DNA from 3 places in the Arthrobacter sp. BE255 genome. Region 1 is predicted to be linked to each of the others. Evidence: riboswitches for the same ligand, from Rfam matches in the RefSeq annotation. Region 1 holds a riboswitch; each other region holds the start of a gene.

Region 1 (3,268 bases):
GAACTTCTGGATGACGATCTTCGGACCACGGAGGTCATTGAGGATCTCAGCCGTAACAGTTACCTTGGCCAGGTCCGCAGCGGCGGAGGTGACCTTGTCACCGTCTACCAGGAGCAGTGCGGGCAGCTGAATAGTGCTGCCGGCTCCACCGGGGACGCGGTTCAGGGTAACGAAGTCTCCAACGGAAACCTTCTCTTGGCGGCCGCCTGCGCGGACAATCGCGTACACCACTTGGGAACTCACTTCTCTCGACGTTTATTACTAGATTTGCGTGCGGAACCTGGGCCTATGTTTGGCTGGGCTCTCGCTGTGCCTCAACGCCGTGGGGTCGTAACCCAAGTGTTGGCGTAAGCACCGAAGATCTAGAATACGCTAATTTTGCCTTCGGCCGCAAATGAGGCTGGTTCCGGCGGGCTGTCCGTGATAGGCACCACAAGCAGGTGCCGCACGAACAATCGCCGAACCGTGCCCGACTATCGTACCGGCTGGATCGGCTCTGGACGGTCAGGCGTGGATACGCGGCGCGTCGAAAAAATCCACTTCGAAGCGGCACGACTGGCTGAAGGCCACCACCATTGCGGCCCGCTCGTCCTCCGAGCCGCGCCGCCCGGCCTCGTCGGCCATGGCAATGGCCTCACGGGTGGCCTGCGCGAAATCCTCGTCGGCGTAGGTCCGCAGCCATTCAGCGTATGGGTGGTCGGCCGGGGCGCCGGCGGCGAGGAATTGCGCGTGCAGGGTCTGTCCGACTTCAGCGTAGAGCCAGAAGCACGGCAGGACGGCCGCCACCAGCACCGCGTAACTGCCTGAGGTCGAGGCGGCCAGCAGGTGGTCCACGTAGGACTTGGTGACGGGGCCAAGCACGGGCTCCACCGTGCGGGTGCTGAGCCAGCTCCGGTGCAGCTCCGACTCGACCTCCAGGCACTGCTGCGCCGATCGGGCCCAGAACAGCTGCGCGGCCTCGGTGGGGGCCAGGGCGCTGGCCCGTGCCAGCACGCGTGAGTACCCGTTGAGGTAGGTGGCGTCCTGGGCAAGGTAGTAGGCGAACTGCTGTTCGGGGAGGCTGCCGGCCGCGAGGTCCCGGATGAAGTCCAGGTTGTAGATGGCTTCGAGGTCGGCTGTGGACTCCTGGCGGAGGATTTCGGCGAACTCCCCCACGGCCAGCCCTCGGTGCGGTTCTGCGGGCGCGCCCGGTGCCTGCATGTGGTGGAAATGGTGGATGGGACCGTTTCCCGCCCCGACGTCCAGGCTGCCCGAGGACTCCAGCGCACCGGCCAGCCAGGGCTTGACGAGCCGCAGCGAGGCCTCCCAGTCCCCCAGCCGGGCCTGCGCCGTGGCCATGGCCGAGGAAAGCGAGCAGCCCGTGCCGTGGCTGTTCCGTGTGGGGACCCTGTCCCCCGGAACCTCCACAATTTCCCGGGCAAGCAGTCCCCCGGTGTTGACGAGGGCATCCGGGCAGGCGGCGCCGTCGAGATGTCCGCCCTTCACCAGGATGGTGGCCCCGGTCGCCGCGGCGAGCCGCCGGCCCTGTTCCAGCGCTTCAGCCCAGGAGCCTGCCTGGGCCTCGCCGAGCAGCATCGCCAGCTCCGCGAGGTTGGGGGTGATCAGGTCTGCCAGCGGCAGGAGTCCGCGGAGGGCAGCCTCGGCCGATGCCTGCAGGAGCCTGTCGCCGCTGGTGGCCACCATCACCGGATCAAGGACCACGACGCCGGGGCGCACCTTGTCGAGCCAGCCGCGGACGGCGGCCACCACCTCGGCGTCGCCGAGCATGCCGATCTTGACGGCGTCGATGGTGATGTCATCGCTGACGGCTTCGAGCTGCTGGGCCAGGAAGGCGGCCGGGGGGACGTGGACCGCGCGGACACCCTGTGTGTTCTGCACTGTCAGGGCGGTGATGGCGGCCATGCCGTAGCCGCCGTGGGCTGCAATGCTTTTCAGGTCGGCCTGGATGCCTGCGCCGCCGGACGGGTCGGAGCCTGCGATGGACAGCACGCGGGGTACGTCCCGGAGGACGGGCGACGGCGCCACGGCACTGGGTGCGGAAGCGGGCGCCTGAGGCAGGACTGAAGTTGAAGACAAGGAAGACATCCCTTCGCCGGTGCTAGCCGGACAGGTTCAACGGGTGTGGATCTCAGCCGGCCCTCTGCGCGGCACCCCGTGTCGGTACCCCAGCCTAGCGTTTCCGCGCCGGCCGCCGTGTCAGATGAAGCCCTTAACGCCGGAATGCCCGGACACGCCCTGTGAAGGGCGGGCCCGGGCATCCTGGCGGATTTCCTTGCGGAGGGTCAGAGCTCGGAGGCCGGAACTCCTACGCCGAGGATGATGGGCGCTTCGGCGGGCGTTTTCGCGGCCGTGCCGGTTTTGGCGGGCTCTGGTGCCTTGGCGGCGTGGGAGTGGGTTCCGGCCGCAGACTGCGTTGCCTCGTGGTGCTCCACCGAGGTGGCGTTGGCCGCGCCCTGGGCCCGGCTGGCGCTGCGGTTGCGGCGCGGCCTGCGGGTCCGGGACTGCTCCGCGGTGTGGTCGGAGTAGTCCTTCTCCTCTGCAGCCACAGCGGCCTGGGGAACCGAAATGGCCGGTGCGGCGGACTGCGGCGCTGCCTGCGAGGGCTCCGGCGCGGTGACGGCGGGTTCGCCGAGGTGCGCAAATGCTTCCGCCAGCCGGTCGAGGGTCAGGGCAGGCTGCTGCGGCTGGTCGGCCGCGTGCTCCACGAACGGCAGTGCCACCTGCTCGCCGCCGAACGTGAGCACGGCAGCAGGACGTCCGGAGGCGTCAGCGTCGTGCTGCGCGGCGGCCGGGGCTGCGGGTGCCTGCTCGGGCGTTGTCCGTGCTGCGGGCGCGGCGGGGGCCTGGGCTCCTGCTGAAGCGGCGTGGGCTACCTCGTCGTCGTGCAGGTGTGCTGCGTGCGCTGCTGCGGCGATGTTGGCGAGGGCCGCCCTGGTGGCCTCGGCCTTGGCGTGCCGTTCGGCGTCGCTCGGGTCCGGGTGGACGGTGTGGATCTGCACCGGTGCGGACGGTGCGGTCTCCAGCGGGGCGCCTCCCCGTCCACGGCGACGCTTGCGGTCGTTGCGGCCGCCGGGCTGGCTGTCAGCCCGCTGGCTGTCCGGGCGCTGGTCAGGGCGCGGGGTTTCGGTCCGGTGGCTGTCCGCACGCTGTACGTGGTGCTCTGCTGCGACAGTGTTGGCGCGGCGGTGCTCCACGGGATCGTCGTGGGTGACCACTCCGCGGCCGGCGCAGGTTTCGCACTGCTCACCGAAGACTTCGAGGAGCCCGG
Region 2 (3,268 bases), on a different contig from region 1:
GTTTCGGTGGCCTCTACTCTTCTAAATTACTTGAAGCTTCAATTTATTCCCAGTGGCGCCGGTGTGATCTTCAACCGTCAGCGGATCAGTTCTCCGCGCAACACAACGTTCGTGAGCGAGGCGACCGTGGCAGGCACCTGCCGCGGGTCTTCCCGGCAGACCACCACGTCCGCGCCGGCTGCCTCCGAAATCCCGTCAGCACCCAACCAGCGCCGCGCGCCCCAGCAGCCTGCGTCCAGCGCCGCCGCCGGCGGAAGGCCCGCCCGGTGCAGCGCCAGGATTTCGTCGGCGATCCGCCCGTGCCGGATCACGCTTCCCGCGTCCGTCCCGGCATAAATCTTCACGCCGGCCTCAAATGCTTCCAGTATGCGTTCGGCCCGGCGCTCCCATAATGCCCGCATGTGGGCGGCGTACCGCGGGAATTTGGCTTCGGCCTGGCGGGCGATGTCCGGGAAGGTGTCGATGTTGATCAGGGTCGGCACAATGGGCACGCCCTGCCCGGCGAGCCGCGGAAGGTGGCGGGGCAGCAGTCCGGTGGCGTGCTCGATGCAGTCGATGCCGGCGTCGAGCATCTGGTCCAGGGTGTCTTCGGCGAAGCAGTGGGCGGTCACGCGGGCGCCCTCGTCGTGCGCCGCCTGCACGGCGTCGCGGACGACGGCGTCGGGAAACGACGGCGCGAGGTCGCCGGCGTCGCGGTCGATCCAGTCCCCCACCAGTTTGACCCAGCCGTCGCCGGCCCGTGCCTGCTTGCGCACCGCCTCGACCAGGCCCCCAGGCTCAACTTCGACGGCGAAGTCCCGCAGGTAGCGCCGGGAGCGGGCAATGTGCCGCCCGGCACGGATGAGCCTGGGCATGTCATGCCGCTGCTGCAGCCAGCGGGTGTCACTCGCCGCGCCGGCGTCTCGGACCAGGAGGGTGCCGGCGTCGCGGTCGGTGCGGGCCTGTTCTTCGGCCACCTCATCCGGCACGGCGCCGCCGGGTCCCAGGCCGATGTGGCAGTGGGCATCAACGAACCCGGGGAGGACCCAGCCGTCGAGCACAACATCCGGTGCGGTGGCGGGCCGGTGGAACGTGAGGCGGCCGTCGACGGACCACAGCCCCTGCCGTTCCTGGAACGGTCCGGTGAGCACAGTTCCGCTGAATTCGATGATTCCGGCCATGGCACCAGCCTAATCCGCGGAAGACGGTGCGGTGGTCACGGCAAGGACGCCCCGCCCGGACCTGTGGTAGCTTCTTCTAGACCACACGGGAGCCCTTGCAGGGGCTGAGATCGGGCTGACGCAGCCTGCGACCGTTGAACCTGTCCGGGTAATGCCGGCGAAGGAAGTGAGTATTCATTGAGTACACAAGAAACACAGCTGATCCCTGCCCAAAATGAGGCCGGGGCATCTGAAACCCAGTCGCTGAAGTCGCACTCGCTGGCATTCATCAACGACGAAGCCACCGGAATCCGCGTGCCGGTGACCGAGATCGCGCTGGAGCCCTCGCCCAACGGCGAGGCCAACGGTCCTTTCCGGACCTACCGCACCGCCGGCCCGGGCAGCGATCCGGTGGTGGGCCTCAACCCGTTCCGCTCAGAGTGGATCGCGGCCCGCGGCGATACGGAGCCTTACAGCGGCCGGGAACGGAACCTGCTCGACGACGGCAAGTCGGCCGTGCGCCGCGGCGCTGCGTCCGCGGAGTGGAAAGGGGCTCAGCCGGTGCCCCGCCGCGCCGTCGAAGGCCGGACAGTCACCCAGATGCACTACGCGAAGGAGGGCCTCATCACTCCGGAGATGCAGTTCGTCGCCCTCCGCGAAAACTGTGACGTGGAGCTGGTCCGCAGCGAAGTGGCCGCGGGACGTGCGATCATCCCCAACAACATCAACCACCCTGAATCCGAGCCGATGATCATCGGCAAGGCCTTCCTGGTGAAGATCAACGCCAATATCGGCAACTCGGCTGTGACCAGCTCCATCGCCGAGGAAGTGGACAAACTCCAGTGGGCCACCCAGTGGGGCGCCGATACTGTCATGGACCTTTCCACGGGGGATGACATCCACACCACCCGTGAATGGATCATCCGCAACTCCCCCGTGCCCATCGGCACCGTGCCCATTTACCAGGCGCTGGAGAAGGTCAACGGCGAGGCCAACAAGCTGACGTGGGAGGTCTTCCGCGACACCGTGATTGAGCAGTGCGAGCAGGGCGTGGACTACATGACCATCCACGCCGGCGTGCTGCTGCGTTATGTGCCGCTGACGGCCAACCGCGTCACCGGCATCGTCTCGCGGGGCGGCTCCATCATGGCCGGCTGGTGCCTGGCCCACCACCAGGAGAACTTCCTGTACACGCACTTCGACGAGCTGTGTGAAATTTTCGCCAAGTACGACGTCGCGTTCTCGCTTGGCGACGGACTGCGGCCGGGTGCCACGGCAGACGCGAACGATGCCGCCCAGTTCGCCGAACTGGACACCCTCGCTGAACTGACCCAGCGGGCCTGGGAATTCGATGTGCAGGTGATGGTGGAAGGCCCGGGCCACGTGCCGTTCCACCTGGTCCGGGAGAACGTGGAACGCCAGCAGGAGCTGTGCAAGGGAGCCCCTTTCTACACGCTCGGGCCGCTGGTGACGGACATAGCACCTGGCTACGACCACATCACCTCGGCCATCGGCGCCACGGAAATCGCCCGCTATGGCACGGCGATGCTCTGCTACGTCACGCCCAAGGAACACCTCGGCCTGCCGAACAAGGACGATGTAAAGACCGGCGTGATCACCTACAAGATCGCCGCCCACGCCGCCGACCTCGCCAAAGGACACCCCGGCGCGCATGAACGCGACGACGCCCTCTCCAAGGCCCGGTTCGAGTTCCGTTGGCGGGACCAGTTCGCTCTGTCCCTGGACCCGGTGACCGCGGAAGCCTTCCACGACGAGACGCTGCCGGCCGAGCCGGCGAAAACGGCCCACTTCTGCTCCATGTGCGGCCCGAAGTTCTGCTCCATGCGGATCAGCCAGGACATCCGGGATGAGTACGGTTCAGCGGAATCACAGGCCGCGCTGGCGGAAATGGCGGCCGGGATGCGCGAAAAGAGCGAGGAGTTCCTCGCGGCAGGCGGAAAGGTCTACCTGCCTGACCTGGAGGTACCCCAAGCCGCCCGCCGCTAGCGGGCTTGAGGCTCCGTCCGGCTGGCATTTGGGGGCTGGCCGGACGGGGTGCACCTCAACAAAGTACGCGGGTCAGGACGCCCTGGGCTGCCGCCGCCGGCTGACATCGGCTATGAAGGAAC
Region 3 (3,268 bases), on a different contig from region 1:
CGGCGATCACCTCCAGCTTGACCCAGTCCGTTTCCAGCGCTTCGCGGGCCAGTTCGGCCGTCATGACGGCGTCGCGGGCCGTGAAGCAGCCCGCCGTGTTGGGCAGGACCCGGATTCCGTGGTCCACCAGCAGCTGGAACAGCGAGCCTGTCTCGGCCGGCGAGAACCGCCGCATGGCCACGGTGGTCAGTTCCGTCCCGGAGGCCAGCAGGGCCGCGCCAAGTCCGTCCAGGCTCGGGGCTCCGCCGGTGCCCATGATCAGGCGCGACCCGAGTTCCACACCGTCGATGATCAGCGGGTCCGGGTGCCCGGCCCGGTTGGTGGCGTTGATGGTTTCGGTCATGCTTCAGCCTCCCTGGACTGCGGTGACCAGTTCGACGTCGTCACCGTCGGCGAGCGCCGTGACGTACCACTGGCTTCGGGGTACTACTTCGGAGTTGTGTGCGACGGCGACACCCAGTTTCCGGCCGTCCGTCGCCTGTCCGTTGGCGGCAAGGGGCCGGCCGGTGATCTGGCTGACCAGCGTGGTGATGGAGGCGCCGTCGGACACGGCGTGCTGTGTACCGTTGAGGGTGATGTTCATGCATGTTCCTTGATGGGTTGAACGGTGGAAGGGCGGCCGGAGAACCTGGCCGGGCTGAACGGGTGCCAACGCGGATCCGTCCGCCCGTCCATGAGATCCCGGCAGATGGTGGCCGCTGCGGGCGTCAGCAGCACCCCGTGGCGGAAGAAGCCGGTGGCCACGATGAGGCCGGGCACGTGTCCGCGGCTTTCAGGGAAGTTGACCCGGCCCAGCAGCGGCGCGTTGTCCGGCGTGGCGGGGCGGGCCCTGGCCGTGCTTTCCAGCAGCTCCAGCTCGGCGACGGCCGGCACCAGCACCTGGGCGTCGCGGAGCAGCTGGTAGACGCCGCCCGCCGAAACGCCGGCGGCGCCTCCGCCGCGCTCCGGGCCGGAAGCAGCCAGGGCGTCCTCGCGCTGGGTGGCCCCGATCACCACTGTGCCGTCACACCGCGGAACGATATACACCGGCACACCCCGGACCAGGCCACGGACGGTGGCAGTGACAAGCGGGCGGAGGTGGTCCGGGACGCGCAGCCGGAGGATATCCCCGTGCACCGGACGCAGCGGCAACCGGAGCCCGGCAGGCAATCCGTCCAGGGAGGCCGCGTGCAGCCCGTTGGCCACCACGGTTTCCCCGGCGGTCACCAGTCCCCCGCCCGCCAGCCTGGCGCCGGTGACCCGGCCGTCCTCCCACATCAGGGACGACGCGCGGTCGACGACGGCGAAAGCGTCGAGCGCTCCGGTGACGGCGGAACGTGGATCTTCCCCGTGGCTGGCCAACGCCTGACGCAGGCACGCCACAAGCTTGCGCGGGTCCACCTGGTGGTCGGCGGGAATGTCCAGGGCGCAGGAGATGGCAGGGCTCAGAAGCGGCTCGCGGCTCCTGGCTTCACGGACCGTCAGCGGTTCAACGTCCAGCCCGTGGGCCTGCTGTACGGCCCGCAGGTCCATCAGGGCCCGGCGGTCGGCGGCGTCCGCGCCGATGGCGAGCGTGGGTGTGGCCAGGTAGCCGGCGTCAGCCGCGGCGTCGCGGGCCAGGTCCGCGGCGAATGCCGGCCACAGCGCCGAGGATTCAAGCATCAGCTCCAGGAGGTCCTCCTCCTGGTAGTGCAGCTCGCTCACCGGGGCGAGCATGCCGGCCGCAGCCCAGCTGGCGCCGGAACCGGGGGCGTCATCAATGACCACCACCGAACGGCCCGAGCGTCTGGCCTCCCAGGCGATGCCGTGGCCGATCACGCCTCCACCGATAACGGCGACATCGGCTTGCAGCTCAGCGGGAGCCGCAGCGGACGGACTTCCGGTTGGGGGGAGCATCTGTTTCCTTCCCTACGCCGGTACTAGCCGGATCAGGTCAAGCGGTCGGCTCTGACGCCCTCTCAGCCCGGCCGCTTTATGACAGCTGCCACGGGCTCCCGCAGTACCTGCCCAGTTTAGAGGAACTAGTCTGGTTTCCATGAACCACGCCCTTTCCAACAGCACCGCCTTTTCCAACACCGCACTCCGGTCCGACGCCCTCAGCAGCGCCCGGCTGTACTTGTGCACGGATGCGCGAAAGGACCGCGGCGACTTCGCCGGGTTTGTGGATGCGGCCTTCGCCGGCGGGGTGGACATCATCCAGCTCCGCGACAAGACCATCGAGGCGGCCGAGGAACTTGAGCTGCTGGCAGTGCTGAAAGAGGCGGCCGAGCGCCACAGGCGGCTGTGGGCCGTGAACGACCGCGCCGACGTCGCGGTGCTGTCGGGGGCGCCGGTCTTCCATGTGGGCCAAAAGGACCTTCCGCTTGCTGCGGCACGTTCGCTCGTCCAGGACGCCGGCGTCATCGGGCTGTCCACCCACACCACCGCGCAGATCGACGGCGCCATCACCGCCTCCGCGGCCGCCGCCGGCGGACTCGACTATTTCTGTGTTGGACCGGTCTGGGCCACACCCACCAAACCCGGCCGGGCCGCCGTCGGGCTTGATCTTGTGAAGTATGCGGCGGAAGCGGTGAAGCGGGCCGGGTCCGCTTCCGGCGGGGCAACCGTGCCCTGGTTTGCCATCGGGGGCGTTGACCTGGGCAACGTGGAGCAGGTGGTGGAAGCGGGTGCCAGCAGGGTAGTGGTGGTCCGGGCCATCACCGAAGCCGCGGACCCTGCCGCGGCCGCGTCGGCGCTCCTGGCGGCCCTGGACGCCGCCGACTCCTAGGACTGCGGGCCGGGGGACCGATTGCGTGCATTATCGGCGAAAATCGGGCTACCCTGATTTTCGTGTCACATCATCGGTTGGCCCCTAACGTCCACGAGCACAACAATGCCCTCGAGGAGGCACTGGGCGCGCTGCGGACCGAACTGGAACTGCCGGGCGCCTATCCGGCAGACGCGGTCCGTGATGCCGAGGCAGCCGTCGCAGCCCGGCAGCTTCCGGACGCCGACCTGACCGGCGTTGACTTCCTCACCATCGATCCGGAGTCGTCCACCGATCTTGACCAGGCACTGTTCATTGAGCCGGCCGGAAGCGGTTACCGGGTTCTGTACGCCATCGCCGACGTTCCCGCTTTCGTAGCGCCCGGCGGTCCGCTGGACGCCGAGACCCGCCGCCGGGGACAGACGTTCTACGCGCCGGAAGGCCGAATCCCGCTGCATCCGGAGGTCATCAGCGAGGGGGCCGGAAGCCTCCTGGCAGGCCAGCTCTGCTCTGCCTTCGTCTGGGACTTCCAACTGGACCCGG

What was found. A riboswitch is a leader RNA that binds a small molecule or an ion and turns the genes downstream of it on or off. The one in region 1 is predicted to bind thiamine pyrophosphate.
Region 2: linked by a shared signal. The riboswitch ahead of thiC (phosphomethylpyrimidine synthase ThiC) and the one ahead of J2X42_RS06675 (bifunctional hydroxymethylpyrimidine kinase/phosphomethylpyrimidine kinase) in region 1 are both predicted to bind thiamine pyrophosphate.
Region 3: linked by a shared signal. The riboswitch ahead of thiO (glycine oxidase ThiO) and the one ahead of J2X42_RS06675 (bifunctional hydroxymethylpyrimidine kinase/phosphomethylpyrimidine kinase) in region 1 are both predicted to bind thiamine pyrophosphate.

The regions. Positions count from the first base shown of each region.
Region 1 covers NZ_JAVDWK010000003.1:73,157-76,424, reverse strand. Annotated here, with positions in the region: gene rplU (50S ribosomal protein L21) at 1-231, opposite strand, end outside; gene J2X42_RS06675 (bifunctional hydroxymethylpyrimidine kinase/phosphomethylpyrimidine kinase) at 505-2,085, opposite strand; TPP riboswitch at 2,068-2,165, opposite strand; gene J2X42_RS06670 (Rne/Rng family ribonuclease) at 2,283-3,268, opposite strand, start outside.
Region 2 covers NZ_JAVDWK010000001.1:693,822-697,089, reverse strand. Annotated here, with positions in the region: gene J2X42_RS03215 (amidohydrolase family protein) at 78-1,160, opposite strand; TPP riboswitch at 1,236-1,343, shown strand; gene thiC (phosphomethylpyrimidine synthase ThiC) at 1,338-3,146, shown strand; gene J2X42_RS03205 (alpha/beta hydrolase) at 3,219-3,268, opposite strand, start outside.
Region 3 covers NZ_JAVDWK010000001.1:350,621-353,888, reverse strand. Annotated here, with positions in the region: gene J2X42_RS01700 (thiazole synthase) at 1-343, opposite strand, end outside; gene thiS (sulfur carrier protein ThiS) at 347-583, opposite strand; gene thiO (glycine oxidase ThiO) at 580-1,875, opposite strand; TPP riboswitch at 1,868-1,987, opposite strand; gene thiE (thiamine phosphate synthase) at 2,015-2,746, shown strand; gene J2X42_RS01680 (RNB domain-containing ribonuclease) at 2,809-3,268, shown strand, end outside.